3 regions of the Variovorax sp. AC103 genome follow, and region 3 is predicted to be linked to each of the others. Evidence: riboswitches for the same ligand, from Rfam matches in the RefSeq annotation. Region 3 holds a riboswitch; each other region holds the start of a gene.
What was found. Region 3 has a riboswitch for glycine ahead of AC0IYU_RS10950 (ABC transporter substrate-binding protein). Riboswitches for the same ligand answer to the same signal wherever they lie in the genome.

Region 1: linked by a shared signal. The riboswitch ahead of gcvT (glycine cleavage system aminomethyltransferase GcvT) and the one ahead of AC0IYU_RS10950 (ABC transporter substrate-binding protein) in region 3 are both predicted to bind glycine.
Region 2: linked by a shared signal. The riboswitch ahead of AC0IYU_RS20720 (D-amino acid dehydrogenase) and the one ahead of AC0IYU_RS10950 (ABC transporter substrate-binding protein) in region 3 are both predicted to bind glycine.

Annotation. Positions count from the first base shown of each region.
Region 1 covers NZ_CEEDFC010000005.1:294,294-304,207, reverse strand. Annotated here, with positions in the region: gene gcvP (aminomethyl-transferring glycine dehydrogenase) at 1-1,432, opposite strand, end outside; gene gcvH (glycine cleavage system protein GcvH) at 1,562-1,933, opposite strand; gene gcvT (glycine cleavage system aminomethyltransferase GcvT) at 1,976-3,163, opposite strand; glycine riboswitch at 3,209-3,321, opposite strand; glycine riboswitch at 3,334-3,424, opposite strand; gene AC0IYU_RS10030 (hypothetical protein) at 3,458-4,000, opposite strand; gene AC0IYU_RS10025 (YybH family protein) at 4,101-4,556, opposite strand; gene AC0IYU_RS10020 (MFS transporter) at 4,732-5,922, opposite strand; gene AC0IYU_RS10015 (AraC family transcriptional regulator) at 6,014-6,799, shown strand; gene AC0IYU_RS10010 (TRAP transporter large permease) at 6,787-8,064, opposite strand; gene AC0IYU_RS10005 (TRAP transporter small permease) at 8,150-8,644, opposite strand; gene AC0IYU_RS10000 (TRAP transporter substrate-binding protein) at 8,641-9,609, opposite strand; gene denD (D-erythronate dehydrogenase) at 9,654-9,914, opposite strand, start outside.
Region 2 covers NZ_CEEDFC010000014.1:112,344-122,257, forward strand. Annotated here, with positions in the region: gene AC0IYU_RS20695 (DMT family transporter) at 29-1,012, opposite strand; gene AC0IYU_RS20700 (LysE family translocator) at 1,009-1,608, opposite strand; gene AC0IYU_RS20705 (aminotransferase-like domain-containing protein) at 1,743-3,188, shown strand; gene AC0IYU_RS20710 (PhaM family polyhydroxyalkanoate granule multifunctional regulatory protein) at 3,257-3,994, shown strand; gene AC0IYU_RS20715 (FIST signal transduction protein) at 4,040-5,320, shown strand; gene AC0IYU_RS20720 (D-amino acid dehydrogenase) at 5,330-6,631, opposite strand; glycine riboswitch at 6,724-6,840, opposite strand; gene rfbB (dTDP-glucose 4,6-dehydratase) at 7,085-8,164, shown strand; gene rfbD (dTDP-4-dehydrorhamnose reductase) at 8,161-9,051, shown strand; gene rfbA (glucose-1-phosphate thymidylyltransferase RfbA) at 9,079-9,914, shown strand, end outside.
Region 3 covers NZ_CEEDFC010000006.1:92,515-102,428, reverse strand. Annotated here, with positions in the region: gene AC0IYU_RS10960 (ABC transporter permease) at 1-157, opposite strand, end outside; gene AC0IYU_RS10955 (ABC transporter permease) at 186-1,127, opposite strand; gene AC0IYU_RS10950 (ABC transporter substrate-binding protein) at 1,151-2,743, opposite strand; glycine riboswitch at 2,886-3,009, opposite strand; gene AC0IYU_RS10945 (hypothetical protein) at 3,103-3,951, opposite strand; gene AC0IYU_RS10940 (ABC transporter ATP-binding protein) at 4,047-4,682, shown strand; gene AC0IYU_RS10935 (NADP-dependent isocitrate dehydrogenase) at 4,832-7,069, shown strand; gene AC0IYU_RS10930 (DUF1161 domain-containing protein) at 7,194-7,532, shown strand; gene AC0IYU_RS10925 (helix-turn-helix transcriptional regulator) at 7,540-8,166, opposite strand; gene AC0IYU_RS10920 (helix-turn-helix domain-containing protein) at 8,399-9,412, shown strand; gene AC0IYU_RS10915 (alpha/beta fold hydrolase) at 9,428-9,914, opposite strand, start outside.

The DNA of each region.
Region 1 (9,914 bases), on a different contig from region 3:
CGCTGGTGCGGCGCAGGTCCTCGGGGATCAGCGGCGTGGCGCTGGCGGCCAGGTCGTCGAAGCGCGGCATGGCGGTGCCGGCGGGCACAAACAGTGCCCACAGCGTCTCGACGTCGGCGCGCGTGGTGGTCTCGTCCAGCGAGATGCCCAGGTGGTGTTGCAGGCGCTGGCGCAGGTTGACGCCGCCGGCCTGCGCGCGCTCCAGGATGGCCTGCGTGTCGTCACCGGTGCTCACGGTGAGCGAATCGAAGGCGGTGCCGTTGACCGGCTCGCGGCCCATCTGCGACAGGCCCTTGGACAGGATGGCCGTGAGCGCCGCCACGCGCTGCGCGATGCGCGTGAGGCCGTCGGGCCCGTGGTACACGGCGTACATGCTCGCCACCACGGCCGGCAGCACCTGCGCGGTACAGATGTTGGAGGTGGCCTTCTCGCGGCGGATGTGCTGCTCGCGCGTTTGCAGCGCCAGGCGGTAGGCGGGCTGGCCGTGCGTGTCGACGCTCACGCCCACCAGGCGGCCCGGCAGCGAGCGCTTGAACGAATCGCGGCAGGCCAGGTAAGCGGCGTGCGGGCCGCCGTTGCACAGCGGCATGCCGAAGCGCTGCGTGGTGCCGCAGACGATGTCGGCGTCGAACTCGCCGGGGGCGACCAGCAGCGTGAGCGCCAGCAGGTCGGCCGCGACGATGAGGGCGGCGTCGCACTGGTGCGCATGGCCCGCGAGCGGGCGCAGGTCGTGCACGTGGCCGGTGGTGGCGGGGTACTGCGCGAGCACGCCGAAGAACTCGCCGCTCACCATCAGCAGCGGCAGCGTTTCCGACACGCTGCTCACCTTGACCTCGATGCCCAGCGGCGCGGCGCGCGTCCTGATGACCTCGATGGTCTGCGGGTGGCAGTCGCCCGACACCAGGAACACGTTGCTCTTGCTCTTGACGCTGCGCTTGGCCAGCGTCATGGCCTCGGCCGCGGCCGTGGCTTCGTCGAGCATCGACGCGTTGGCGATGGCCATGCCCGTGAGGTCGCACACCATCGTCTGGAAGTTGAGCAGGGCTTCCATGCGGCCCTGCGAAATCTCGGCCTGGTAGGGCGTGTAGGCCGTGTACCAGGCAGGGTTCTCGAGCACGTTGCGCAGGATCACGCCCGGCGTGTGCGTTCCGTAGTAGCCCTGGCCGATGAAGCTCCTGAACACCTTGTTCTTCGACGCCAGCGCCTTCAGCTCGGCCAGCGCGTCGGCCTCGGTCACCGGCGCGGGCAGCCGCATCGGCTTGGCGCGACGGATGGCCGCCGGCACGATGCCGTCGATGAGCTCCGCGCGTGTGGCCGAGCCGATCACCGGCAACATGCGCGCCTCGTCCGCCGCATCGATGCCGATGTGGCGGGCGAGAAATTCTTCGGCGTTCTCTAGTTCTTGCAAAGAGGGAAGGGCGGGAATCGGCATGGCGTGATGGATCGGCTAAAAAAAGAAGAAAGACTCAGCGGTCGCCGCCGGGCCGCCCCAAGGCGGGCCGCGCCTTCCCCATGGGGGCTGGCGAAGCACACGAAGTGGCAAGCCGAGGGGCGAACATTTCTAGGATTCGGCCGCGAATTTGTCGTAGCTGGCGGCGTCCAGCAGGGCGTCGAGTTGTGAGGGTTCGCTCAGCTTGACCTTGAAGAACCAGCCGCTGGCCAGCGGGTCGCTGTTGGCCAGCGAGGGGTCGGCGCGCAGCGCTTCGTTCACTTCGACGATCTCGCCCGACACGGGCATGAACACGTCGGCCGCGGCCTTGACCGATTCGACGACGCCGGCGACTTCGCCCTGAGCAAAGGTCTTGCCGACTTCAGGCAGGTCGACGAACACCACGTCGCCCAGCGCGTCCTGCGCGTGTACGGTGATGCCGACGGTGGCTGCGCCGCCTTCGGCCGACACCCATTCGTGGTCCTTGGTGTACTTGATGCTCATGGAAAAACTCCTCGTGGAAAAAATGATTCGGGGGTGCAGAGCCTAGCCGCGGAAATAGCGCGTCGGCACGAAAGGCAGGGTCGAGACTTCCATGGGCACCGGCTTGCCGCGCACGATGGCCTGCAGGCGCGTGCCCGGCTCCGCGAAAGCGGTGGCCACGTAGCCCATGGCCACGCAGCGGTCGGCCGTGGGGCCGAGCAGGCCGCTGGTGACGACGCCGATGTCGTGGCCCTCGAAGGACTGCAGCACCGTGCCGTCGCGCACCGGAATGCGTTCGAGCGCCACGAGGCCGACGCGCTTGCGCTTGAGCGTGTCGTGGTCGGTGTGGCCGGCGGCTCCCGGGGTGGCCGCGGCGAGCTGGGCCAGGATCTTCGTGGCGCCCGGAAAGCCGCCTTCGCGCGCGCCCCCGGCGCGGCGCACCTTCTGCATAGCCCAGTTGAGCGAGGCTTCGACCGGCGTGGTCGTGGTGTCGATGTCGTTGCCGTACAGGCACAGGCCGGCTTCGAGCCGCAGCGAATTGCGCGCGCCGAGGCCGACGGGCTTGACCTCGGGCTGGGCCAGCAGCAGCCGGGCCAGCGCCTCGGCGTCCTTGGCCGCCGCCGAGATCTCGAAACCGTCTTCGCCGGTGTAGCCGCTGCGGGTGACGAAGGCCGGAATGCCGCCGATCTGCACCGCGCCGCCGGTCATGAACACGAAGCGCTCGATGCCGGGCGACAGCCGCGCCAGCGTGGCCGCTGCCTGCGGGCCCTGCAGCGCGAGCAGGGCGTGGTCGGGCAGGGGCTGCACCTCGCAGCGCGCGCCGATCTTCCGCTGGATGTGCGCGATGTCGGCCACCTTGCAGGCGCCGTTGACGATCACGAAGAGCGAGCCGTTGCCTTCGTTGAAGAACATCAGGTCGTCCAGGATGCCGCCCTCGTCGTTCAGCAGCAGGCCGTAGCGCTGCTTGCCGGCGGGCAGGTCGATCACGTCGACGGGCATCAGGGTCTCGAAAGCCGCTGCGGCGTCGGGGCCGACCAGGCGCAGCTGGCCCATGTGGGAAATGTCGAACAGGCCGGCCGCGTCGCGTGTGTGCCTGTGTTCGGCCATCAGGCCGGCGGGGTACTGCACCGGCATCGAGTAGCCGGCAAAGGGCACCATGCGGGCGCCGAGCTCCACGTGGAGGTCGTACAGCGGCGTCTTGAGAAGCGCAGTGTCGGGGGCGGAAGCAGCGGAGGCAGCGGAAGAGGCCATGGGGCACTCCAAAGGGGCAGACGAAATCCATGACGCAAGCCATGGGCCACCCCTGCTGTCCGCTTTACCTGAGAGATTCGCCCCACGATCGGGGTTTGCTCCTTCGGTGGGCCGCTGCATCGTTTCCGGTACGGCGGCCTCTCTCCAGCAAGGAAACGCCGGTGTGTACCGGCGCCTTGTCAGTCCTTTTGCCTGAGCGTTCGGGAAACCCCTGCGCCTTCGGCGGCCCCGTCGCGCGGGGCTCTCTCCTGACCCGGGCGAGTGTAGTGGATCGCGGTGCGCAGGGCTTTCGCTTCAGTGAACGATTTCAGCCGGCGGCAGCAGCCGGTCGATGCGTTCGCGCAGCGATTCGGCGCGCTCCGGGCCCGCGGCTTTCTCGATTTCGCTGAGCATCAGCGCGGCGATGGTCATCATGGCCTCGCGGTCGCGCGCCTCGCGCAGGGCGTCGCGCATCTGCAGCGCGAACTTGGGGTCGCGGCGCACGAACATGCGCTCGCAGATGTCGAACAGGAACATGCGCGTGGTGGCCAGCGAGCGCTTGCCGTCGAAGCTGTCGGCCGAGGTGCTGACCTGGATCGTGTCGGCGGCGGGCACGGTCAAGGCCTGTGCCGCCTGCGCAGCCGCAGCCGCGGCGGCCTGCGGGTCTTGCAGGTAGCCCCGCTGCACCAGCGCCTGGAGCGCCTGCTCGGCCTCGTCGCGGGTGCTGAACAGCGGGCTGAAGTCGGTCAGCGAGCGGCGGCCGTCGGCCATGAGCAACAGCGCGCGCTCCCGCTGGCTGAGCGTGCGCTGGCCGCCCTGGAGTTCATCGCGGGCCTTGTCGGTCTTGGTGGGGAACATGGCAGCCACAGCTTTCGGGAGTCGAGGGCTGCAGCATCGTTGCAAGCGGTGACATCTTCATGAACCGTTTGGTTTGCACGGGCAACGGTCTTTGGCGGCGTCATCCGCCCGCGATTTCCTTGCGGATGAGCCACTGGTTGCCCACGCGTTGCAGTTCCAGCGTCTTGCGGCTTTTTTCGCGCAGCTTGTCGGCGGTGTAGGTCTGCTGAAAGCTTGCGCTGGCGGCTTGCCCGGTGACGCTGATGACGAGGTTGTCGATGTCCACGCGGATGGTGGCCTTGTCGGCGATGCGCGTGCGGCGGTCGGCTTCCCAGGCCTTGCGGTCCTGGCCGCGGGGCGGCGTGAAGTCGGGCGCATAGGTGGCCAGGTAGCGCGCCACGTCGCGCGCGGACCAGGCTGCGGCCCAGTTGCGCACGGCGGTCTCGATCTCGGCGATGGCAGCGGCCGGGTTCGCCGGGGTCGGTGCGGGCTGCGGCCCTGTCGCCGCCGGCGTGGCGCCGAAGGCGGCCATGGCCAGCAGCGTGCCGCCGAGGAGGCAACTCAGTGATCGGTGCATGGCGAAGTCTCCTCCTTGTCGTTTGTCGGTCCCGATCATCGGCCGAAACGGTAGCGCTCGAACGACACCTCCCGCTGCTGGATCACCCCGCCAGGTCGGGCTGCCGCTCGATGCTCGCTGAATCGAGCATAAGGCGCGCAATGCGACATTCGACGGCCATGGGCGACGGTGGCGCTCAGGTCGCAGCGCGCTGCGCCCCCGCCGGCACCGCCGGCATCGCCCTGTTGCGCAACCGCAGCGCCAGCACCGTCGCCGCGCCCAGCACGCACAGCACCGCGGTGAACGTCACGCCCAGGCCGCGCGCGTCCGACAGCATCCCGAAAAGCGGCGACACCAGGCCGCCCACCGACAGCGCCAGCCCCAGCGTGATGCCGCTGGCCGTGGCCGGGTTGCGCGGCAGGTAGTCCTGCGCCAGCGTCACCTGCGCGGCGAAGGGCAGGAACATGCTCATGCCGAGCAGCGCGGTGCAGGCCAGCGCCCAGCCGGGGGTCGTTGCGAGCACCAGGCCGGCGAGCGACGGCAGGGCGAGCAGGTAGCCGCTGCGGATGGTGCCCATGCGCCCGATGCGGTCGCCGAGCCAGCCGCCGAGCAGCACGCCCACCGCGCCGGCGGCGGTGAAGCCGGTGAGCGCCGCCGCGCCCTGGAAGGCCGTGCCGTGCAGGTCGCGCGTGATGCGCAGCGACAGCATCGACAGCACCGTGACGTACGGGATCGACCAGCCCACGATGGTCGCCACCAGCAGCCCGAAGGCGCGCCAGTCGTTGTGGGGCTTGAGCACCTCGCCGGCGGCCTTGCGGGCGGCGGCCGCCGTGGCGGCGGACGCAGCGCCGCGCCCCGCATTCGCCAGCAGCCACACCACGCCCATCGCCAGCGCCGGCACCCCCAGCAGGTAGCTGCGCGACAGGCCTCCACCACCGACCACCGTGGCCGCGAGCACCGGCGGAAAGGAGGCGCCGATGGTGCCGCCGACGGAGAACACGCTCATCGCTTTCTGCGAGGCCCCGCCGGCCGCACGTGCCGCCACCGTGGCCGGCGGGTGGTAGGCCGCAATGCCCAGCCCGCACAGCGCGATGGCGATCCAGGTCAGCAGGTAGCTCTGGCTGATGCCCGCCAGCACCACGCCGAGCGCGGCCACCAGGAAGCCCGTGGGCACCAGCCAACTGCGCGGGTGGCGGTCGGCGTACAGGCCGAACAGCGGCTGCACCACGCTCGACAGGCCGGTCGCCGCGAGCATCAGCCCGCTCACGGCCGTGTAGCTGTAGCCGCGCTCCAGCACCATGAAAGGCAGCAGGGCCGGCACCAGGCCCTGGTAGAGGTCATTGACGGCATGGGTGCCGGTGAGCAGGCCGAGGCGGCGCTTGTTCATTCGATCGCTTTCTGGATGTCCATTGATAAAAGCCATCGTAAAAAGCCGCGCGAAGATGTTCTCGCTACGAATCAGCATCTATCGTCGAGAAATGGACAAACTGGACCTGAGGCCCGAACAAGGCGAGTCGACCCCGCGCCCGATGGCCGTGCTGGCGACCGACACCGACGGCGACGCTTTCATTCCGCTGCACACGCACCGGCGCGGGCAGCTGATCCATGCGATTTCAGGCGTGATGCTCGTCAGCGCCGTGGCGGGCAGCTGGGTGGTACCGCCGGGGCGCGGCGTGTGGGTGCCGGCCGGCATGGCGCACCAAATCCGCATGGCGGGCGAGGTGAAGATGCGCACCGTCTTCGTCGAGCCCGGCACGCGCGCCGACCTGGGCGGCGAATGCCGCGTGATCCGTGTCGGCGAGTTGCTGCGGGCGCTGATCGTCGCCGCCGCGTCGCTTCCGCTGGACTATGCGCCGGGCGGGCGCGACGAACGGGTGATGGAGCTGATCCTCGACGAGATCGAGGCCGCGCCAGCCCTGTCGCTGCATGTGCCCATGCCCCGCCACGTTCGCCTGGCTGCGCTGTGCGAGGCGCTCGTGCGCGACCCGTCGCTGCCCGCGTCGCTGGACGACTGGGCGCTGCGCCTGCACATGAACAGCCGCACGCTGGCGCGCCTGTTCCAGCGCGAGACGGGCATGAACTTCGGCGCCTGGTGCCGGCAGGCGAGGCTGCTGCTGAGCCTGCCGAAGCTGGCCGCGGGCGCTTCGATTCTTGAAGTGGCGCTGGCGCATGGCTACGAGAGCCCGAGCGCCTTCACCGCGATGTTCCGGCGCGCGCTGGGCGTGCCGCCCAGCGCGTACCTGCGCCGAACCTACTTGGAATAGGCCAGGTCGCGCAGCGCCAGCGAGACCCACGGCACGTAGGTGATCACCATCAGGCAGGCCAGGATCACCAGCACGAAAGGCACCAGGTGTTTCACGATGCGGTCCAGCGAGATGCGCGCCACGGTGCAGGCCGCGAACAGGTTCACGCCGAAGGGCGGCGTGATCATGCCCAGGGCCAGGTTCACGACCATGATCAGCCCGAAGTGCACCGGGTCGATGCCGAAGTGCACCGCCACCGGCGCCAGGATCGGGGCGAGCACGATGATCGCCGCGCTTGTTTCGATGAACATGCCGATCACGAACAGCGCTGCGTTCACGCCCAGCAGGAACATCGCCGGCGACTTCAGCACCTCCTGCAGCCAGTGGCCGATGGCGTCAGGAACGCCCGCACGGGTAATGAGGAATGCGAACAGCCCCGCGTTGGCGATGATGAACATGATCACGGCCGACGACATCACCGACTTGCGCAAGATGGCGTACAGGTCCTTCAGCTTGATCTCGCGGTAGATCACCATGCCCACCACCAGGGCGTAGAACACCGCCACCGCGGAGGCCTCGGTCGGCGTGAAGATGCCGCCGTAGATGCCGCCGAGGATGATCACCGGCATCAGCAGCGCCCAGCCGGCCTGCCACAGTGCGCGGCCGAACGGCATGCGGCCTTCGCCGTCGTTCTTGCCCCAGCCCTTCCACTTGCAGTAGATCCACACGAACAGCATCAACGCCAGGCTGATCAGGATGCCGGGGCCGAAGCCCGCGATGAACAGCTCGCCGATGGACACCTCGGCGCTCACGCCGTAGAGGATCATCGGGATCGACGGCGGAATGATCACGCCGAGCTCCGCGCTGGTGGCCTGCAGCGCCGCCGCGTACGACGTGGGATAGCCGTGCTTGATGAGCGCTGGAATCAGGATGGCGCCGATCGCGAAGGTGGTCGCCACCGAGGAGCCCGACACCGCCGCGAAGATCATGCAGGTGAGCACGCAGGTCATCGGCAGGCCGCCCTGCACGCCGCCCACGATGCTCTTGGCGAACTCCACCAGCCGGCGCGAGATGCCGCCGGTTTCCATCAGGTTGCCCGCCAGGATGAAGAACGGAATGGCCGCCAGCGGAAACTTGTTGATCGCGTTGAACATCTCCTTCACGGAGATCAGCATGTTGGCGTTCGCCACCTGGATGCCCAGGATCGACGCCAGCCCGATGGACACCGCCACCGAGATCGACAGTGCAAAGCACAGCACCATCGTCGCAACCATCACGACGCTCATGATGCAGCCCCTACGCCCGGCACTTCGTGTGCTCGCTGCCCCCCGAGGGAGCCGTTCGCTCGCTGGGAGCGGCCCGGCGCGGCGCTCATTGCGCAGTCTCCAGTTCGAGCCGCTTGGGGTCGAGAAAATTACCCACGATGCCGAACAGGCAGAACACCGAGCCGACCGGCAACGCCAGGTACGACCAAATCATCGACAGGCTTTCGAGGCCGGCCATCGACTGCACACGCCCGCGCATCGCGTAGTCCCAGCCCCACCACAGCACGATGAGCATCAGCACCAGCGCGGCAATGCTCACCACCGCGTCGAGCACGCGGCGCATGCGCGGCGGGCTCCAGCGGTACAGAACGTCCACGCTCACCATCGCGCCCTGGCGGAACGCCATCGGGATGCCCATGAACACCATCCAGATGAGGCTCACGCGGATCAGGATCTCGCTCCACTCGGCCGGCTGCTCCAGCACGAAGCGGGTGACGATCTGGAACACGCCCAGGGCCGACGCAACCACCAGCATCGCGCAGGCCATCAGCATCGAGAAGCCGGTGGTCCAGCGCTCGATGCCCAAGAATTTTTCTTTCACTTGTAGTCGCGGATCTTGTCGAGATTGGCCTTGCCGAAGTCCTTCTCGAACTGGGCGTTCACCGGCGCGAGCGCGGCGACGAACTTGGCCTTGTCGACGTTGTCGATCACGGTCATGCCCTTGGCGCGCAGGTCGGCCACGCCCTTGGCGTCGTCTTCGTCGACACGCGCGCGGTTGGCCTTGGTGCCTTCCTTGGCGGCGTCCAGGAAGGCCTGCTTGTCGGCCGCGGAGAGCTTGTCGAAGCTCGCCTTGTTCATCAGGAAGATGCAGGGCGAGTAGACGTGGCCCGTGAGCGACAGGTGCTTTTGCACCTGGTCGAACTTGGCCGAGATGATGACGGGAAGCGGGTTTTCCTGGCCGTCGACCGTGCCCTGCTGCAGCGCGGTGAACACTTCCGGGAAGGCCATGGGCGTGGTGATGATCCCGAAGCCCTTGTAGGCCGCGATGTGCACCGGGTTTTCCATGGTGCGCATCTTCAGTCCCTTGAGGTCTTCGGGCGCCTTCACGTCACGCTTGCTGTTGGTCATGTGGCGAAAGCCGTTTTCGGCCCACGCCAGTGCCTTGAAGCCCTTGGCATCGAACTTGGTCAGCAGGTCCTGCCCGATCGGGCCGTCGAGCACGGCGCGCGCATGGGTCTTGTCGCGGAAGAGAAAAGGCACGTCGAGGATCTTCGTCTCGGGCACGAAGTTGGGCACCGGGCCGGTCGAGGAGAACGCGAGCTCCTGCGTGCCCAACTGCACCGCCTCGATCGACTCGCGCTCGCCGCCGAGCGCGCCGTTGTAGAAGGTTTGCACCTTGTAGCGGCCTCCCGTGCGCTTCTCGACTTCCTTGGCGAAGGTGTCGATGGCCACGCCCTGATGCGAGTTCTGCGCGACCGAGATGCTGATCTTCATGGTCGTCTGTGCAAAGGCGACCGAGCTCAGGGCGAGCGAAAGGCAGGCGGCGGCAATGGGGCCGAATTTCATGTTGTCTCCGGGAGTTTGGTCAGGAACGTGTCAGGCGCACCGGACTATGCAACACCCGGGAGCTTTACCGCGTCGGGATTTTCACGGACGTAATCGCGAATGACCGCCTCGAAGCTCGGGTCCGGCCTGAGCCCCAGCGCCCGGGCGCGTGCGGTTTCGATGTGGCCGGGCCAGGTCTTCACGATGCGCTGGATGGCGGGGTCGGGCGTCCGGTCGAGCAGCGCGGTGGCTGCCTTGCCGGCCACGCGCTCCAGCGCCGCGGCCATTTCGCCCACGGTGGTGGCGAGCGAGGGCAGGTTGAGAGC
Region 2 (9,914 bases), on a different contig from region 3:
GAGATTCGAATGAGAGGGTACAGGCGGATCAGCGTCCGTGCGGGCCGGCCTCGCCGGCGGCGGCTGGCGCTATTTTCGGCGCGGCGGCCTTCATGGGGTTGGACGCGTTCGCCGGCTGCGACAGCCGCTTGCCGACCACCACCGTGGCCACCACGGCGACGGCGAAGCCCAGCGTCACCAGGTCCAGCGGCTCGCCCAGGATCGGGATCGACGCGAGGATCGACAGAAAGGGCTGCAGCAGCTGCGTCTGGCTCACGCGCAGCGCGCCGCCCAGGGCCAGGCCGCGGTACCAGGCGAAGAAGCCGATCCACATCGAGAACATGCCCACGTACACGAAGCCCAGCCACGACGCCGTGGCGATGGGTTGCGTCGGCCACAGCGCCAATGTGGCCGGCAGCGTGAAGGGCAGCGCCATCACGCAGACCCAGCAGATCACGCGCTCGGCGCCCAGCGAGGGCGTGACCTGCGCGCCGTAGATGTAGCCGAACGATGCGGCGATGACGGCGCCCACCAGCAGCAGGTCGGCCCACTCGAAGCCGAAGCCGTGCCCCGTCTGGCTCGCGCGCAGCACCGAGAACACCACCACCAGCAGGCTGCCCGCGACCGCGCACAGCCAGAAGCCGAGCCGCGCGCGCTGGTGCAGCACCCAGGCCGCGACCGCGGCCGTGACCAGCGGCAGCAGCGCCGTCACCACCGCCGCATGGCTGGCCGTGACCACGCGCAGCGCATAGGCCAGCAGGAGCGGAAAGCCGATGCAGTTGCCCAGCACCGCGATGCCCAGCGACTTCCACTGGTGCGGGGCCGGACGCCGCGAGCGCGTGACCAGCAGGAACACGGCCGACAGCAAGCCCGCCAGCGCCGCGCGCCCGAGCGTGACGAACCACGGCGACAGCTGCGGTGCGTCCTGCGTGCCGGTGGCCAGGCGCGTCATCGGCAGCGTGACGGCGAACATGGCCACGCCAACCACGCCGAGCCACATGCCCAGCGTCTCGTCCCTGATGTCGAGCTTCATACGCGCACCATCCACCACGCCGTGAGCACCAGCACCAGCCCCATCGCGCGGTTGAACCACAGCAGCCGCGCGCCCCTGGCCAGCCAGTCGCGCAGCAGCGCGCCGACCAGCGCATAGGTGAAGTTGCTGGTGAAGGCGAAGAACAGCATCACCGGCGCCACGATGGCGAAGCGGCCCAGCGCGTCGGGCTGGCCGGCGATCCAGCCCGCCACCAGCGTGAGCGCCAGCAGCCAGGCCTTGATGTTCACGAACTGCAGCATCACACCCTGGCCGAAACCCACCGACAGGCTGGCGCCATCGGCCTTGCCGAGCGTGGCGCTGCCGCTGAGCTTGTAGGCCAGCCAAAGCAGGTAGCCGATGCCCAGCACCTTGATGGCCACGCGCAACGGGGGCACCGCCACCACCAGCGCGCCGATGCCCGCGGCGCACAGCGCCAGCAGCAGGGTCCAGCCGACCGGCACCGCCACGATGAAGCGCATGGCGCGCGGCAGGCCGCCGTTGGCGGCCAGGGCGGTGGAGAGCGTGGTGTTGGGTCCGGGCGAGAAACTCATCGCCGTGGCCAGCACCAGCAGCGCGGTGAATTCTTGCCAGTTCATGGCACACACTCTAAACTTCAGACCATTACAGTGCCAATACAGATGATCGAACAATCCCGGAATCTGTATTGGTCAATCCTTCGACACAGCGCCCCTTCAAGAGAGGCGGCGCTCCTGCCGCGAGTGAACCACGCATGCTGACACGCACCTCCACCCAGTCGCTGACCAGCCAGCTCGCCGACCGCCTGGGCGAGCGCATCCGCACCCGGCTGCTGCCGCCCGGCGCCCGCCTGCCCTCGGTGCGCGAATGCGCGCGGCAGCAGGGCGTGAGCCCGTACACGGTGGTGGCGGCCTACGACCAGTTGCTGGCGCAGGGGCTGGTCGAGGCCCGCCGGCAACGCGGCTTCTATGTGCGGGACTCGGCACCGGTACAGGACGGCCGCCCGAACAATGGCCCGGATGCCGGCACCGTGAGCGGCATGCCTGCCGCGATGGCCGTGCAGATGATGGCCTCGCGCGTGCCGGCCGACGCCAGCTCGCTGATCCGCAGCATGTTCCACCGCCCGAGCGACAAGCCGCAGCCGGGCATGGGCGTGTTCCCGCCCGACTGGATGGCGTCGACCTTCATGCCCACCGCCGTGCGGCGCATGACCAGCACAGCCGTGCTGCAGGAGCTGTCGCTGCAGTACGGAGAGCCTGCGGGCGACATGGCGCTGCGGCGCAGCCTGTCGCAGAAGCTGGTGGGCATCAACGTGCCGGCCTCGCCCGAGCAGATCGTGACCACCATCGGTGCCACGCATGCGCTGGACATCGTGAGCCGCACGCTGCTGCGCGCGGGCGACCCGGTGATGGTGGAGGAGCCGGGCTGGGCGCTGGAGTTCGCGCGGCTGGAGGCGCTGGGCATGCGCATCCTGCCGGTGCCGCGGCGCGCCGACGGGCCCGACCTGGAGGTGATGGCGCAGTACTGCAGGCTGCACAGTCCCAAGCTCTTCGTCAGCGTGAGCGTGCTGCACAACCCCACGGGCTACAGCCTCACGCCCGGCAGCGCGCACCGCGTGCTGCAACTGGCCAACGAGCACGACTTCCACATCGTCGAGGACGACACCTACAGCCACCTCGCGCCCGAGCACGCCACGCGCCTGAGCGCGCTCGACGGGCTGCAGCGCACCATCTACGTGAGCGGCTTCGCGAAGATCCTGGCGCCCAACTGGCGCATCGGCTTCCTGGCCGCGGCGCCCGCGCTGAAGGAGCGGCTGCTGGAGACCAAGCTGCTGGCCACGCTGACCTCGCCCACGCTGTTCGAGCGGGCGCTGTCGTGGTGCATCGACCAGGGGCAACTGCGGCGCCACGCCGAGCGCATGCGCGTCCGGCTGGACGGTGCGCGCAGCCGGTCGGTGAAGCTCGCGATGTCGCACGGCTGCACCTTCGCGTCGGAGCCTGCGGGGCTGTTCGGCTGGGTCGATACCGGCGTGGACACCGACGCGCTCACGCAACGCATGCTCGACCAGGGCTATCTGCTGGCACCGGGGTCGCTGTTCCATGCGCGCCGGCCGCCGAGCACCATGATGCGGATCAACTTCGCGACCTCGCAGGAGGCGGCGTTCTGGAAGGTGTTCAGCAAGGTGCGCGGCGAGCTCTGACGGCCGCGAAAAGCCCGGGGCCTTGGAGTAAGCTGGCAACACAAGAAAACCCAGCCTGGAGACCCCCCATGAGCAACGCCAACAAGCCCTTCGACTTCAGCCAGTTCGTCCCCGGATTCGACTTCCTGAAGAACCTTGCCGGGGGGGCGGCCGCAGGGGCCGGCGCCGGCGCGGTGCCCGGCATTCCGAGCCTGGCGAGCTGGGTGGCGCCCACGCTGAGCGTGGAAGAGGTCGACAAGCGCATCCAGGAACTCAAGACCGTGCAGTACTGGCTCGAGCAGAACGGCCATGCGCTCAAGGCCACGATCCAGGCGCTCGAGGTGCAGAAGATGACCCTGTCGACGCTGCGCGGCATGAACGTGCGCATGGAAGACATCGCCAGCGCCTTCACCAAGCAGGCCGCCGCGATGGCGCCGGCGGCTGCAGCCGGTGCAACTGCCTCGGCACCCGAGCCCGAAGAGGCGGAAGAAGCGGAAGAAGCCGAAGCCGGATCACCCGAGGAAGAAGCGGCACCGGCAAAGTCGCGCGCCAGGCCGAAGGCCGGCAATGCCGGCGTGGTCGACCCCATGCAGTGGTGGGGCGCGCTCACCGAGCAGTTCCAGCAGATCGCCAGCACGGCGCTGCAGGACGCGGCGCAGCTCAAGGTGCCGGCCATGGCCCAGCCGCTGGCCGATGCCGTCAAGGCGATGGGCACGCCGGCCGCGCGCAAGCCCGCCGCCGCAAAGAAGGCCGCCGCAAGCAAGGCCCCGGCCGCCAAAAAGAAGCCCGCCACCGCCGCCCGCAAGCGAACCTCCGCGCGGCGCTGACGTCATACACGGATATTTTTTGAAGAGAACGGGTCGGCACGCATCATGAAGTTGTTTCCCTCCGGTCATGCCACCCATCCGCAGTGGCGCATGGCAGCCGGCCTCGTGCTGGCGCAGTTGCGCGCACAGATGGCCCTTCCCGACTACGCGTCGGCGCCCACCCTGGGGCTGCTCTACATCACCGACCACTACGCCACCGACGCGCAGGACATCCTCGACCACCTGAGCGCCGAGCTGCCCGAGGTGACCGACTGGTCGGGCACGGTCGGCATCGGCGTGTCGGCCAACAACGCCGAGTACTTCGACGAACCCGGCATCAGCCTGATGCTGTGCGCGCTGCCGAGCGACCAGTACCGCGTGTTCTCGGGCGTGGCGCCGCTGGGCAACTCCGAAATGAGCGGCTTCGAGGCGCACACGGCGCTGGTGCATGCCGACCCCGCCACGCCCGACCTGACCGAACTCATCGGCGAGATGGCCGGGCGCACCGACACCGGCTACCTGTTCGGCGGGCTGTCGTCGGGCCGCCACGGCTCGCTGCAGTTCGCCATCGGCGGCAACGGCAACATCCGCGGGCACGGCGCGGCGGGCGGCGTGTTTTCGGGCGGCATGTCGGGCGTGGTGTTCGGCGAGGGCGTGCGGGTGGTGTCGCGCGTCACGCAGGGCTGCCAGCCGCTGCGTTCGGGCGCGGTGCGCGAGCGCGAGATCACCGAGGCCGACGGCAACCTGCTGCTCAAGCTCGACGGCGAACCCGCGCTCGACGTGCTGCTGGCCGACCTGCAGGTGTCGCTCGAGCGTCCGCAGGAGGCCATCGACGCGGTGCGCAACACGCTGGTGGGGCTGGCCGACGCGGGCAGCGACGGCATCCGCCGCACCGGCGACCTGGGCGCCGACGTGCTGGTGCGCCACATCATCGGCCTGGACCCCACGCGACGCGGCATCGCCATTGCCGACACGGCCGAGGCCGGCATGCGCCTGACCTTCTGCCGCCGCAACGCGCAGGCCGCGCGGGCCGACCTGATGCGCATCTGCGCCGAAATCCGCGAAGAGCTGGAACCTGAAGAGCAGACGCTGGCCACCGCGCGCGCCGTGGCCGCAGGCGAGGCCGAGGCCGCGCCGCACCCGGCGCGGCGCATTGCCGGGGCTGTGTACGTGAGCTGCTCCGGACGCGGCGGGCCGCACTTCGGCGCGCCCGGCGCGGAGCTGCAGATCGTGCGCCATGCGCTGGGCGACGTGCCGCTGGTCGGGTTCTTTGCGGCGGGCGAAATTGCCCGCCACCATCTGTATGGCTACACCGGCGTATTGACGGTGTTCACCAGCAACGACTGACCTTGGCGATCACGCCGGCTGCAGCACGCGCAGCCTGGGCGCAGGCATGCCGGTGAACGCGAAATCGACCTCGGGCGCCAGCCCGCTCACGATGCGCGCGATCGACTTGCCCGAGCCGCAGGCGTGCGTCCAGCCGAGCGTGCCGTGGCCGGTGTTGAGGAACAGGTTCGGCAGCTTTGTCTTGCCGATCAGCGGCACGTTGCTCGGCGTGGCGGGGCGCAGGCCGGTCCAGAACTGCGCCTGCGTGGTGTCGCCGGCGCCGGGGAACAGTTCTTCGACGCGGCGCACGATGGCTTCGCAGCGCACCGGGTTCAGGTCGCGGTCGTAGCCATTGAGCTCGGCCGTGCCGGCAATGCGCAGGCGGTCGCCGGACGCCGACGTGTAGCGCGAGAACACCAGCTTGAACTCGTCGTCGGTCAGCGAGACCTGGTGGGCCTTGGAAGCGTCCTTCACGGGCAGCGTCACCGAGTAGCCCTTGGCCGGGTAGATCGGCAGCCGGATGCCCAGCGGCGCGGCCAGCAGCGGGCTCAGCGAGCCCATCGCCATGACGAAGGAGTCGCCGCGGATGCGCTGGAAGCGGCCCTCGTGGTCGGTCACCTCGACGTGGTCGATCTGGCCACCGGCCTCGCGCAGCGCGGTGACGGTGTGGCCCATGAGGAACTTCACGCCGGCCGCAGCCGCCAGCTTGGAAAGCTCGCGTGCAAAGCGGTTGGCGTCGCCCGATTCGTCTTCGGCCGTGAAGGTGGCGCCCGCCAGCTTGGGCCGGATGTGGGCGAGGGCGGGCTCGATCTTCACCGCCTCGTCGGCCGAGATGACCTGGCGCTCGCAGCCCAGGGCACGCATCTGCTCGGCGGGGGCGAGGGCGCCGTCGAATTCCTTCTGCGTCGTGTAGAAGTGCAGGATGCCCTGCGTGCGCTGGTCGTAGTCGATGCGCGTGTCGCGGCGCAACTGTTGCAAGGTGTCGCGGCTGTAGGTGCCCAGGTGCACGATCTGCGCGATGTTGTGGCGGGTGCGCGCGGGCGTGCATTCACGCAGAAACTGCAGGCCCCAGAGCCATTGGCGTATGTCGGCGCGGATGCGGAACAGCAGCGGGGCGTCTTCCTTGCCCAGCCATTGCAGCACCTTGAGCGGCGCGCCCGGGTTGGCCCAGGGTTCGGCATGGCTGACGGAAATCTGCCCGCCGTTGGCAAAGCTGGTCTCGGCGGCCGGGGTGGCCTGCCGGTCGATCACGGTCACTTCGTGGCCGAGTTGCTGGAGGTAGTAGGCCGAAGTCACGCCGAGCAGGCCGGCGCCAAGAACGATCACGCGCATTTCAAGTACCTCTTGAGGTTGAAGCGCTTGAACGACGGGCGTGGTGTGCTATTGAATCAATAGCAGGCAACCGGACGGCCGTGGTCCAAGTTGCCGCTCCCCCTGTCCTCGGTACCTGAGAGATTCACCCCCTGCGCCCGCAGCGGGTTTGCTCCTTCGGTGCATCGTTGCCACTGGGCGTGGTGCGATGACTCTCCAGACGGCGTTGTCAGTTGATGCAGTACTGACCCCTTGCCGAAATCTTCTTCGAAGACCTCGTCGGGCCGACCTGAGCGTTCATGGGAGTTTGCGCCTTCGGTAGGGCCACCGGGGTGGCCCGCTCTCCTGCAGTGTGGCCGATTGTAAACACGGCCTGAAGTGAACGGTAACGCCTTGTGTTTCGGCCTGTCGGCCCAATGGGATAATCACCAGTTGATTTGCCGCAGGGCAATTGCTTCAAACACAGGGGACCCCATGATCTTGGTTACCGGCGGCGCTGGCTTCATTGGCGCCAATTTCGTACTCGACTGGATCGCGAACAGCGACGAGCCGGTCATGAACCTCGACAAGCTGACCTACGCGGGCAACCTCGAGACCCTCGCGTCGCTCAAGGGCAACCCGAACCACATCTTCGTGCAGGGCGACATCGGCGACAGCGCGCTGCTCGACCGCCTGCTGGCCGAGCACAAGCCGCGCGCCGTGGTCAACTTCGCCGCCGAATCGCACGTGGACCGCTCCATTCACGGCCCCGAAGACTTCGTGCAGACCAACGTGCTCGGCACCTTCCGCCTGCTCGAATCCGTGCGCGGCTTCTGGAGCGCGCTGCCTGCCGACCAGAAAAGTGCCTTCCGCTTCCTGCACGTGTCCACCGACGAGGTCTACGGCTCGCTCTCCAAGACCGACCCCGCCTTCACCGAAGAGAACAAGTACGAACCCAACAGCCCGTACTCGGCCAGCAAGGCCGCGAGCGACCACCTCGTGCGCGCCTGGCACCACACCTACGGGCTGCCGGTGGTCACCACCAACTGCTCGAACAACTACGGTCCGTTCCACTTCCCCGAGAAGCTCATTCCGCTGATGATCGTCAACGCCCTGGCCGGCAAGCCGCTGCCCGTGTACGGCGACGGCATGCAGGTGCGCGACTGGCTCTACGTGAAGGACCACTGCAGCGCCATCCGCCGCGTGCTCGAAGCCGGCAAGCTCGGCGAAACGTACAACGTGGGCGGCTGGAACGAGAAGCCCAACATCGAGATCGTCAACACCGTGTGCGCGCTGCTCGACGAACTGAGCCCCAAGGCCGGCGGCAAGCCCTACAAGGAACAGATCACCTACGTCACCGACCGCCCCGGCCACGACCGCCGCTACGCCATCGACGCGCGCAAGCTCGAACGCGAACTCGGCTGGAAGCCCGCCGAGACTTTCGACTCCGGCATTCGCAAGACCGTCGAGTGGTACCTCGCGAACAGCGAATGGGTGCGCAACGTGCAAAGCGGTGCCTACCGCGAGTGGGTTGAAAAACAGTACGACGCCGCACCGGCAAAGGCCGCGGCATGAAGTTGCTGCTGCTGGGCAAGGGCGGGCAGGTGGGTTGGGAACTGCAGCGCAGCCTGGCGCCGCTGGGTGAATTGGTGGCGCTCGATTTCGACAGCACCGACTTTCATGCCGACTTCAGCCGCCCCGAGCAGCTGGCAGACACGGTGCTCAAGGTGCGCCCCGACGTGATCGTCAATGCGGCGGCCCACACGGCCGTCGACAAGGCCGAGAGCGAGCCCGAGTTCGCGCGCAAGCTCAACGCCACCTCGCCCGGCGTGGTGGCCGAGGCGGCGCAGCAGATCGGCGCGCTGATGGTGCATTACTCGACCGACTACGTCTTCGACGGCAGCGGCAGCGCACCCTGGAAGGAAGACGACGCGACCGGCCCGCTGAGCGTGTACGGCCAGACCAAGCTCGAGGGCGAGCAACTGGTGGCCCAGTACTGCGCAAGGCACCTGATCTTTCGCACGAGCTGGGTGTATGCGGCGCGCGGCGGCAACTTCGCCAAGACCATGCTGCGGCTGGCGAAGGAGCGCGACAAGCTCACGGTGATCGACGACCAGTTCGGCGCGCCCACGGGTGCCGAGCTGCTGGCCGACGTCACGGCGCACGCCATCCGGGCAACGCTGCAGGACCCCACGAAAGCCGGTCTCTATCACGCGATTGCCGGCGGTGAAACCACATGGCACGGCTATGCGCGCTTCGTGCTCGGCCTGGCGCAGCAGGCCGGCGTCGAGCTCAAGGCCGGCCCCGATGCCGTCGAGGCCGTGCCGACCAGCGCCTTCCCGACCCCGGCGAAACGCCCGCACAACTCGCGCCTGGACACCACCAAGCTGCAGACCACCTTCGGGCTGCGCCTGCCCCCCTGGCAGGACGGCGTTGCGCGCATGCTGCGCGAAACGCTCTGACGCGTGAATTCACACGAGAAGAAAAGCATGACCACGACGACTCAACGCAAGGGCATCATCCTGGCCGGCGGCTCGGGCACCCGCCTGCATCCGGCAACCCTGGCGCTCAGCAAGCAGCTGCTGCCCGTGTATGACAAGCCGATGATCTACTACCCGCTCAGCACGCTGATGCTGGGCGGCATGCGCGACATCCTGATCATCAGCACGCCGCAAGATACGCCGCGCTTCCAGCAATTGCTGGGCGACGGCAGCCAGTGGGGCATCAACCTGCAGTACGCAGTGCAGCCCAGTCCCGACGGCCTGGCGCAAGCCTTTCTCATCGGCGACAAGTTCGTGGGCAACTCGCCGAGCGCACTGGTGCTGGGCGACAACATCTTCTATGGCCACGATCTCGTGAACCTGCTCGCCGACGCCGACAAGAAGCCGTCGGGCGCCACCGTGTTCGCGTACCACGTGCAGGACCCGGAGCGCTACGGCGTGGTCGCGTTCGACGCCAAGGGCAAGGCCAGCAGCATCGAGGAGAAGCCCTTGAAGCCCAAGAGCAGCTACGCGGTCACCGGCCTCTACTTCTACGACAACCAGGTGGTGGACATTGCCAAGGCCGTGAAGCCGAGCGCGCGCGGCGAGCTGGAGATCACCGCCGTCAACCAGGCGTATCTCGACCTCGACCAGCTGAACGTGCAGATCATGCAGCGCGGCTACGCATGGCTGGACACGGGCACGCACGACAGCCTGCTGGAAGCGGGCCAGTTCATCGCGACGCTGGAGCATCGGCAGGGGTTGAAGATTGCGTGCCCCGAGGAAATCTCTTGGCGCAACGGCTTCATCACCAGCGAGCAGCTCGAAAAGCTCGCGGCGCCGCT
Region 3 (9,914 bases):
GCGACATCAGCACGAGCAGCACCAGCACGCTGCCGCCCGCGCGCACCGACCAGTTGGCCAGGATGCGCTTGAGCAGCGAGCGGCGCCTGGGTGGCGGCAGCGCCTCCACGGCGGCATCGGGTGCAACGGGAGCAAGGGAAAGGGATGAATCGGTCATGGTGTTTCTTCGTTGCGGTTCCGTGGCTTCAGTAACGGATACGTGGGTCGAACACCAGGTAGCTCACATCGATCAGCAGATTGATGAGCACGTAGATGACGGAGAAGAACAGCGTGATGCCCTGGATGAGCGGAAAGTCGCGCGACAGCACCGCGTCGACCGTGAGCTGCCCGAGCCCCGGAATGGCGAACACCGTCTCGGTGACCACCACGCCGCCGATCAGCAGCGCAATGCCGATGCCGATCACCGTGACGATGGGAATCGCCGCGTTGGCGAGCGCGTGCCGCATCAGCAGGCGTTTTTCGGAAATGCCCTTGGCGCGTGCGGTGCGGATGTAATCCTCGGTCATGGCCTCGGCCACGGCCGCGCGCGTGACGCGCGCGATCAGCGCCACATAGATGACCGACAGCGTGATCGACGGCAGTATCAGATGCTTGATCCACAAGAGCGGCCCCTGGCTCAGCCGCGCATAGCCCTGCACCGGCAGCCACTGCAGGTGCAGCGCGAAGATCCAGATGAGCACGTAGCCGATCACGAACGCCGGAATGGAAAAGCCCATCACCGAAAAGCCCATGAGCATCCGGTCGAGCCAGCCGCCGTGCCGCCACGCGGCAATCACGCCCAGCGGCACCGCGATGAGGATGGTGACCACCAGCGTCACGGCCGCGAGCGACACGGTGGCCTCGATGCGCTGGCCGATCAGCTCGGTCACCGTCTTCTTCATGAAGTACGACTCGCCCAGGTTGCCCTGCAGCAGTTGCGCGCTCCAGTGAAAGAACTGCACCGGCAGCGACTGGTTGAGCCCCAGCTGCTCGCGCACCTTGGCGATGTTCTCGCTGGTGCCGCTGTCGCCCACGATGGCGGCCGCGGGGTCGCCGGGCGCGAGCCGCAGCATCAGGAACACGATCAGCGCGACGATGACGAGCACCGGCACGGTCGACAGAATGCGGCGTGCAAGAAAGAGCAGCATGGGGCGGGTTCCGTGGCGTTGGCTCAGTTCTTCTTCAGGTTCCAGAACACGCCGACCGGCGAGCGCACGACGCCGCTCACCACACCCTTGCGGTAGGCCGTGAGCGGCTTGTATTCACCGATGGGCGCGTAGATGCCGGTGTCGTACACGCGCTGCTGGATGGCCGTGGCCAGCTCCTTGCGCCTGGGTTCGTCGGCCGTGGCCAGGAACTCGGACTTGAGCTGCTCCAGCTTGTCGTCGGTGGCCCAGCCGAACCAGCCTTTCTCGCCGTTGCCAGTGAGCGGTGCGAAGAACATCGGGTTCATGTTGTCGGCAATGCCCCAGCCGGTGATGAACAGGTTCCAGCCGCCCTTGTCGACCGGGTCTTTCTTGGCGCGGCGCGTGACCAGCGTGGGCCAGTCCATCGACTGCATGTCGACGTTGAAGCCGGCCTGCTTGAGCAGCTGCGCCATCACCGGCGGAAACTTGTTGAGCACCGCAAAGTCGGCCGGGTACATGAGCACGACGGGCTTGCCGTCGTAGCCGGCTTCCTTGAGCAGCGCCTTCGCCTTTTCGAACTGCGGCTTGCCGGCGAAGTAGCCGGTCTTGTCGGAGGCATAGGCCGAGCCGCACGGGTAGATGGAGGCGCAGCTGTTGTAGAGCTCCTTGTGCACCAGTTGCGCACGCATCAGCGCTTCCTGGTTGATGGCCATGAACGCGGCCTGCGCGATCTTGGGGTTGTCGAAGGGCGGAATGAAGTGGTTCAGGTGCAGCGCGAACGAGCCCTTGGCCACCGGGCTGTCGAGCGTGATGGCCGGGTTGTTCTTCAGCGCGGTGTACTGCTCGGAGGGCACCCACTCGATCATGTCGACCTCGCCGTTGGCCAGTGCGTTGGCCTGTGTCTGCGCGTCCTTCAGGATGATCCATTCCATGCGGTCGACGTACACGTTCTTGCCGCCCGCGGTGCCCGAGGGCGCCTCGGTGCGCGGCACGTACCTGGTGTTCTTCAGGTAGACGATCTTCTCGCCGGGGCGGTACTCGTCCTTCTTGAAGATGTAGGGACCGGAGCCGGTGGCGTCGTCGATCTGCTTGTCGGCGGGCGTGGCCGCCACGCGCGCGGGCATGATGAACGGCGGGTTCGACGACGGCTTGCTCAGCGCGTCAAGCACCATGCCGAAGGTGTCCTTGAACACCAGCCTGAAGGTGTTGGCGTCCACGGCCTCGGCCTTGTCGAGCGCGGTGAACATCTTCTGGCCCAGCCCGTCGCGCTGGCCCCAGCGCTTGAGGGATGCAATGACGTCTTCCGAGGTGACGGGCTTGCCGTCATGGAAGGCCAGGCTCTTGCGCAGCGTGAAGGTCCAGGTCTTGCCATCGGGACTGGTCGTGTACTTGTCGACCATCTGCGGATGCACCTTGCCTTGTTCGTCCACGCCGAAGAGCGTGTCGTACACCATGTAGCCGTGGTTGCGCGTGATGAAGGCGGTGGTCCAGATCGGGTCGAGGATCTTCAGGTCGGACTGCGGCACCAGGCGCAGCACCTTGCCGGCATCCTGTGCGAAGGCGGTGGCCGCCGCCGCGGCCAGCAGCGCGCCCACCAACATGGCTTTCACGGCTTTCAGTTGTCGTTTCATCAGCATGGGTCAGTTCTCCGGTTGAAAAAAGGGGACGCGAGCACGTGCGACGCCAGGGAAGACATTCGTCGTGCGGCGTTGCGGGAAGCAGGTCATGAAAGAAAGCGGCTCCGGAAGCGAACAAGGGCACCCCGCGCTCTGTGCGCGGCGTGCCCCTGCTGTCCTTTTGCCTGAGAGATTCACCCTGCGCGCACATCGCACAGGGCTTGCCCCTTCGGCGGCTGCCCTCGGCCCCTGCAAGGGGTCGGTCAGCGCTCTCCAGCGTTAGAAAAAATCCAGTCTTGGGACCTGAGCGTTCTGGGCCATCGCCTTCGGTAATGCACTAACTCGAAGCATCGAGCCGGCATTTCTCCTGGATGAACTTCTCAAAGCAGATTGCGTGCCAAACGCAGCAACGCGCGAGAAGTCTTCGGTGCCTGCTGCGGTCCGCCGCAGAAGTCCGCACGCTCGGTGGTCTTGGCGGTGAAGCGGATGCGCGTGGTGGTGGCGGCGCGCTGCGGCTCGTTCTGCGGCCACTCGCTCTGCAGCCACATGTACTGCCAGTCGTAGGGCGCGCCGGGTCTGGCGGCCTCGCCGTACACGATGCGCAGGCTGCCGTTGCTTTCGTCATGGCAGTGCTTGGAGGTCTTGTACTCCTTCTCGCTGAAGCAGGCGCGGATCATCTTGAAGCACGAGAAGGGAATGCCTTCGTGCAAGGCCTTGCCGCCTTCGAGCGGCACGAAGTCGGCGGTGTCGAACGAGGCGCCGCCGCCCGAGTACATCTCCGACACGGTCTGCAGCACGGCCACGGCCCACTTGCCTTCGGCCAGCGGGTAGAGCGCGGGCGCGAGCGACAGGCGCATGTCGCGCTTGTCGCCGGTGTCGCTCGCGGTGCCGGTGTCTTCTTTCTTGAGGGACTGCGCATAGCCCGAGAAATCGTGCAGGCGGTCGAGCTGCCAGCCCTTCGCGTCGGTGGTGCGCTTCACGCGCGCCATGGCCAGCGGCTCGGCCGAGAGCACCACGTAGTCGGCAGGCGTGGCGCCGCGCGGGCGGTACAGGCCGAGCTGCTGCACGTCGCAGGGCTGCGGCAGCAAGGCGCACAGGCGGGTGCGCCACTGCAGGTCGAGCGCCTCGGGCTTCTTCACCGCGTCGAACACCTGGGCCGACGGCGCGGCGAACACGGGCACGGCGAACAGCGACGCGAGAAGACCGGCGGTGAGCAGCAGCTTTTTCATGGAGCCGAATGGTAGCCATGCCTTGGCGTTCGCGTGCGGCTGCTCGATTGATAGAGTCGGCCCCGACCATGAACCGTTCGTCCCCTTCACCCTCCTTGCCCTCCTTGCCCCCCGTGCTCCGGATCGACGCGCTCGGCTTCGCCTACCCCGGCCAGCCGCCCATCGCCTCGCACTGGACCGCCGCCATCGGCCCCGGCGTCACGCTGCTGCACGGCGACACCGGCAGCGGCAAGTCGGCCCTGCTCCAGGTGATGGCGGGCACGCTGCCCGCCACCGGCCGCCTCACCGCGGCGGACGCCAGCCTGGACACCGCGCCCGAGGCCTACCGCCGCCAGGTGTTCTTCGTAAACCCCTCCACCGACCGTTTCGATCAGGCCACCGTGCACGAATGCACCGCCGCGCTGCGCCAGGGCGACGCGGGCTTCGACGATGCGCGATGGCAGGCGCTGGTCGAAGGTTTTTCCCTGACCCCGCACCTGGCAAAGTCGATGTTCATGCTGTCCACCGGCTCCAAGCGCAAGGTGTGGCTGGCCGCGGCGCTGGCCTCGAGCCGCCCGCTGGTGCTGCTCGACGAGCCGACGGCCGCGCTCGATGCGGGGTCGGTGCGCTGCCTGTGGCGTTCGCTGGGCGAACTGGTGCACACGGAGCCGCACAGGGCCTTCCTGGTCGCCAGCGCCGAGCGCATCGACACCGTGCCGCTGGTGGCCACCATCACCCTGCCGCTGCCCTGAAACCCCATTGACAGAGCCCCCCATGGGGGTGTTAGGCCCCTTGGCGGACCGAACCGGCCGCCGACGGGTGACAATCGGCGATTCCGGCGGTGCGATTCCGCCAGAAGTTCCAGCCAACCCGACAACTCAAGTTTTACGGAAGCCAGCGCATGAGCTCGAAGCAACCCACCATCGTCTACACCCTCACCGACGAGGCGCCCCTGCTGGCGACCTACGCGTTTCTGCCCATCATCCGCGCCTTCACCCAACCGGCCGGCATCAACGTCACCACGAGCGATATCTCCGTGGCCGCCCGCATCCTGGGCGAGTTCCCCGAATTCCTGAGCGACGCGCAGAAGGTGCCCGACAACCTCTCCGAACTCGGCAAGCTCACGCTCCAGGCCAACGCCAACATCATCAAGCTGCCCAACATCAGCGCTTCGGTGTCCCAGCTCAAGGCGGCGATCAAGGAACTGCAGGACAAGGGCTACAAGATCCCCGACTACCCCGAGAACCCGACCACCGACGAGGACAAGGACATCCGCGCGCGCTACAACAAGTGCACCGGCAGCGCGGTGAACCCGGTGCTGCGCGAGGGCAACTCCGACCGCCGCGCACCCAAGGCGGTGAAGGAATACGCCCGCAAGAACCCGCACAGCATGGCCGAGTGGAGCCAGGCCTCGCGCTCGCACGTCTCGCACATGCACGGCGGCGACTTCTATCACGGCGAAAAGTCCATGACCCTGGACCGCGCGCGCAACGTCAAGATGGAGCTGATCACCAAGAGCGGCAAGACCGTCGTGCTCAAGTCCAAGGTGGCACTGCTGGACCGCGAAGTCATCGACTCCATGTTCATGAGCAAGAAGGCGCTGCTGGCCTTCTATGAAAAGGAGATCGAGGACGCGCACAAGACCGGCGTCATGTTCTCGCTGCACGTCAAGGCCACCATGATGAAGGTCTCGCACCCCATCGTGTTCGGCCACTGCGTGAAGATCTTCTACAAGGAAGCCTTCGAGAAGCACGGCAAGCTGTTCGACGAGCTGGGCATCAATGTCAACAACGGCATGGTCGATCTGTACACCAAGATCGCCACGCTGCCCCAGAGCACCCAGGACGAGATCAAGCGCGACCTGCACGCCTGCCATGAAGGCCGCCCCGAACTGGCCATGGTCGACTCGGCCAAGGGCATCACCAACTTCCATTCGCCCAACGACGTCATCGTGGACGCCTCCATGCCCGCCATGATCCGCAACGGCGGCAAGATGTGGGGCGCCGACGGCCGCCTGAAGGACGTCAAGGCCGTGATGCCCGAATCGACCTTCGCCCGCATCTACCAGGAGATCATCAACTTCTGCAAGTGGCACGGCGCCTTCGACCCCAAGACCATGGGCACGGTGCCCAACGTGGGCCTCATGGCGCAGAAGGCCGAGGAATACGGCTCGCACGACAAGACCTTCGAGATTCCGGAAGACGGCGTCGCCAACATCACCGACCTGGACACCGGCGAAGTGCTGTTGAGCGAAGACGTGGAGCAGGGCGACATCTGGCGCATGTGCCAGGTCAAGGACGCCGCGATCCGCGACTGGGTGAAGCTGGCCGTCACGCGCGCGCGCAACTCCGGCATGCCGGTGGTGTTCTGGCTCGACGCCTACCGCCCGCACGAGGCCCAGCTGATCACCAAGGTCAAGATGTACCTGCACGAGCACAACACCTCGGGCCTGGACATCCAGATCATGAGCCAGGTGCGCGCCATGCGCTACACGCTGGAGCGCGTCGTGCGCGGCCTGGACACCATCAGCGCCACCGGCAACATCCTGCGCGACTACCTGACCGACCTGTTCCCCATCATGGAACTGGGCACCTCGGCCAAGATGCTGTCCATCGTGCCCCTGATGGCCGGCGGCGGCCTGTACGAGACCGGCGCGGGCGGCTCGGCCCCCAAGCACGTGCAGCAGCTGGTGGAAGAAAACCACCTGCGCTGGGACTCGCTCGGTGAATTCCTGGCGCTGGCCGTGAGCCTGGAAGACCTGGGCCTGAAGACGGGCAACGCGCAGGCCAAGATCCTGGCCAAGACGCTGGACACCGCCACCGGCAAGCTGCTGGACAACAACAAGAACCCGTCCCCCAAGACCGGTCAGTTGGACAACCGCGGCAGCCAGTTCTACCTGGCCATGTACTGGGCACAGGAGCTGGCCGCGCAGACCGACGACAAGGAACTGCAAGCCAAGTTCAAGAAGCTGGCCGAGACGCTGACCGCCAACGAGAAGAAGATCGTCGACGAACTCGCCGCCGTGCAGGGCAAGCCTGTCGACATCGGCGGCTACTACCTGGCCGACCCCGAGAAGTTCACCGCCGTGATGCGTCCGAGCGCAACGCTCAACGCGACGCTGGCGGCGGCGCAGGCCTGAGGCCGGCCAAGGCATGGGGGCAAGCCCCATGCCTTTCCTGCGCCCCTTCCAACAGGGGATGCACAGCGCACGGGCGTGGGACTAGACTGTTTCCCCCTCCCACGCTGTGCAAGGCAGGCCCCCCATGAAACACTGGTTGCTCCCCACCGCGCTGGCCCTTGCCGGCGCGGCCCATGCGGCGCACGGCGCCGAAAGCTGCGACGCCCTGCGCACACAGATCGAGTCGAAGATCGCCGCCGCGGGCGTGGCCCGCTTCACCGTCACCGTGGTCGATGCCAACGCATCGGCCAGCGGGCAGGTGGTGGGCAGCTGCGAGCTGGGCAGCAGGAAGATCGTCTACGAGAAAGACGCCGGGCCCGACCGCGGCACGAAGCCCGCGGCACCCGCAGCCTCTTCGGGCGCGCCCATCCTCACCGAATGCAAGGACGGCACCGTGTCCGCCGGCGGCGACTGCAGGAAATAGCGGGTGGCTATGCGCCGGCTTGGGGATTGAGCAGGCCGTTCTGCATGGCGTCGCGCACCGCCTGCGCGCGCGACTTCACGTCCAGCTTGCGGTAGATGTTCTTGACCTGTGCATCCACGGTGTGCGTGGAGCGGTAGCTCGCCTCGGCAATCTGCCGATTGCTCAACCCCTGCGAAATCATTCGCAGCACGCTGAGTTCGCGCGGGGACAACCTGCTGGCCTGACGGTCCGGCCCCGGTGGCTGCGCGGCGCGCGGGCGCCTTGCCTTCACGGGCAGCGCAACCGGCTGTGCAACGAGCGGCTGCGCACGCGCCTTCGGCTGCAGCGGCATCGAGGCCGCCTTCGGCTGCCCGGGTGCCGCAACGGACGGCTTCCCTGCCACGATGCGCTGCGCGATCCGCGACGCGGTGGCCGTGTCGCCCTCGGCGATCAGCCGCATCAGGAAAGCCAGCTCCACCTCGTTCACCTCGGAGAACAGCAGGCCTACGGCGGTGGCGGCCACGGCCGAATCGACCCGCTGCACATCGTCGTCGAGCGTGCGCAGCAAGGGCTCGTGGCTGTTGCGCCTGGACATGCCGGCGCCGTCGCCGCTGTCCCGCTGCACTGCAACCCGCTTGATTTTTCCGACGGACATGGACACCTTCATTCGCTCGGCAAGAGAGGGGGAGCGCGCGGCCCAGCGGGCCGGGCTGCGCGGGCGAGGCCTTGCAACCACGTCCACGCCGAGATTGCAGGTTTGCGGCCTGCGGGCTTGACCGTGCGTCTCAGTTTTTGGAGAATTCGCCGGTTTTGCAGCATTTGTTGGCACCTTTTCCTTATTTCCGGGTTTTTTCAACGGGCTACCCCTCGTTTTCCAAGCACCTGTGATGGGCCTGCGTCACCTCGCACCCGGCGTCCGTTCCTCCCTGCAGAACGGCCTTTCCCACAGTCATTTCAATGTGCTGGAAGAGCCGCCAGCGCGCCAGTTCCAGGCATGGCGGGAGCGCGTGGGGCATGTCATCGACGTGCAGCCCGCGGCGGGCGGCATCGGCCGGCCGTTTCACGCGGCCATCGACCGCTACGACATCGGCGACATCGCCTTCACCGACTGCCGTTCCGACGCCATGCAGCTCGAACGCTCGCTGGCACGCATCTCCACCGACAACGTGCGCAACTACGCCCTGCATGTGTTCCTGGAGGGCGACGTCGAAGGCGTGAGCGTGCGCTCGTCGGCGCAGCCCAGGACCGCCCCGCAGTCGGCCAAGGTGCTGGCGCTGGACATGGGCCAGCCGGTGCGCATGCAGCGCAACACCTGCCGCGTGCTGACCTTCTTCGTGCCCGGCACGCTGGTGGAAGAGGTCTTTCCCGACCCCGAGGCCCTTCACTGCCGGGCGATGTCCATCGACACCCCCCTTGCGCGGCTGGCCCTGGCGCAGGTCGAGGCGCTGGGCCGCGACATCGCCCACATGAGCGCGCCCGTGGCACAAAGCGCCGTGCGTGCGAGCGCACAACTGCTGCTGGCCGGCTTCGGCAAGGAGGCACGCCTGAGCGGCGGTGCGCGCGCCGCCGCACGCGCGGCCATGTTCGGCCAGGTGCGCCGCTATGTCCAGGCCAACCTGCACCGCAGTGAGCTCTCCCCGGAGCAGGTGCTGGCCACGCTGCACCTGCCGCGCCCCACGCTGTACCGCATGTTCCAGCACGAAGGCGGACTGGGCGCGTACATCCGCCACCTGCGGCTGCGTCATGCGGCCGACGACCTGGTGCGCTACCCGCACCTGATGGTGACCGACGTGGCCTACGGCGTCGGGTTCAAGAGCCCGTCGGACTTCACGCGCGCGTTTCGCAGGGCGTACGGCATGTCGCCGCAGGAGTTCAGGGCCTCCTCGGGCAAGGCGGCGTAGGCAGCTGCGGCGCGCTCAGCGCGGCTCGCCGACCACCCGCGCAATCCAGGCCAGCAGCACCGCCTCGACCTCTTCGCGGTTGGTCTCGTTCAGCGTCTCGTGGCGCGCGCCGCCGAACACGTGGCACGACACGTCGCGCAGCCCGGCCGCGCGGTAGCGCTGCACCAGCGGATAGAACCATTCGGCCTTGTTGCTGACCGGGTCCTCGTCGCCCACGAACAGGTACAGCGGCAGCTCGGGGCGGATGTGCCGGCGCATCGCCTCGGGTGCCAGGTCGGCCAGGTTCGCGAACATCGAGCCCATGCCCTCGGCCGACACGGTGAAACCGCACAGCGGATCGGCGATGTACGCGTCGACCTGCGCCGGGTCGCGGCTGAGCCAGTCGAAGGGCGTGCGCACATCGGGCAATGCGGCGTTCATGTCTTCCAGCTTGAAACCTGACTGCAGCGCGGCGCCCAGCAGGTCGAGCGCCGTGGTGCCGGAGAGCACCGCGCCCGACAGC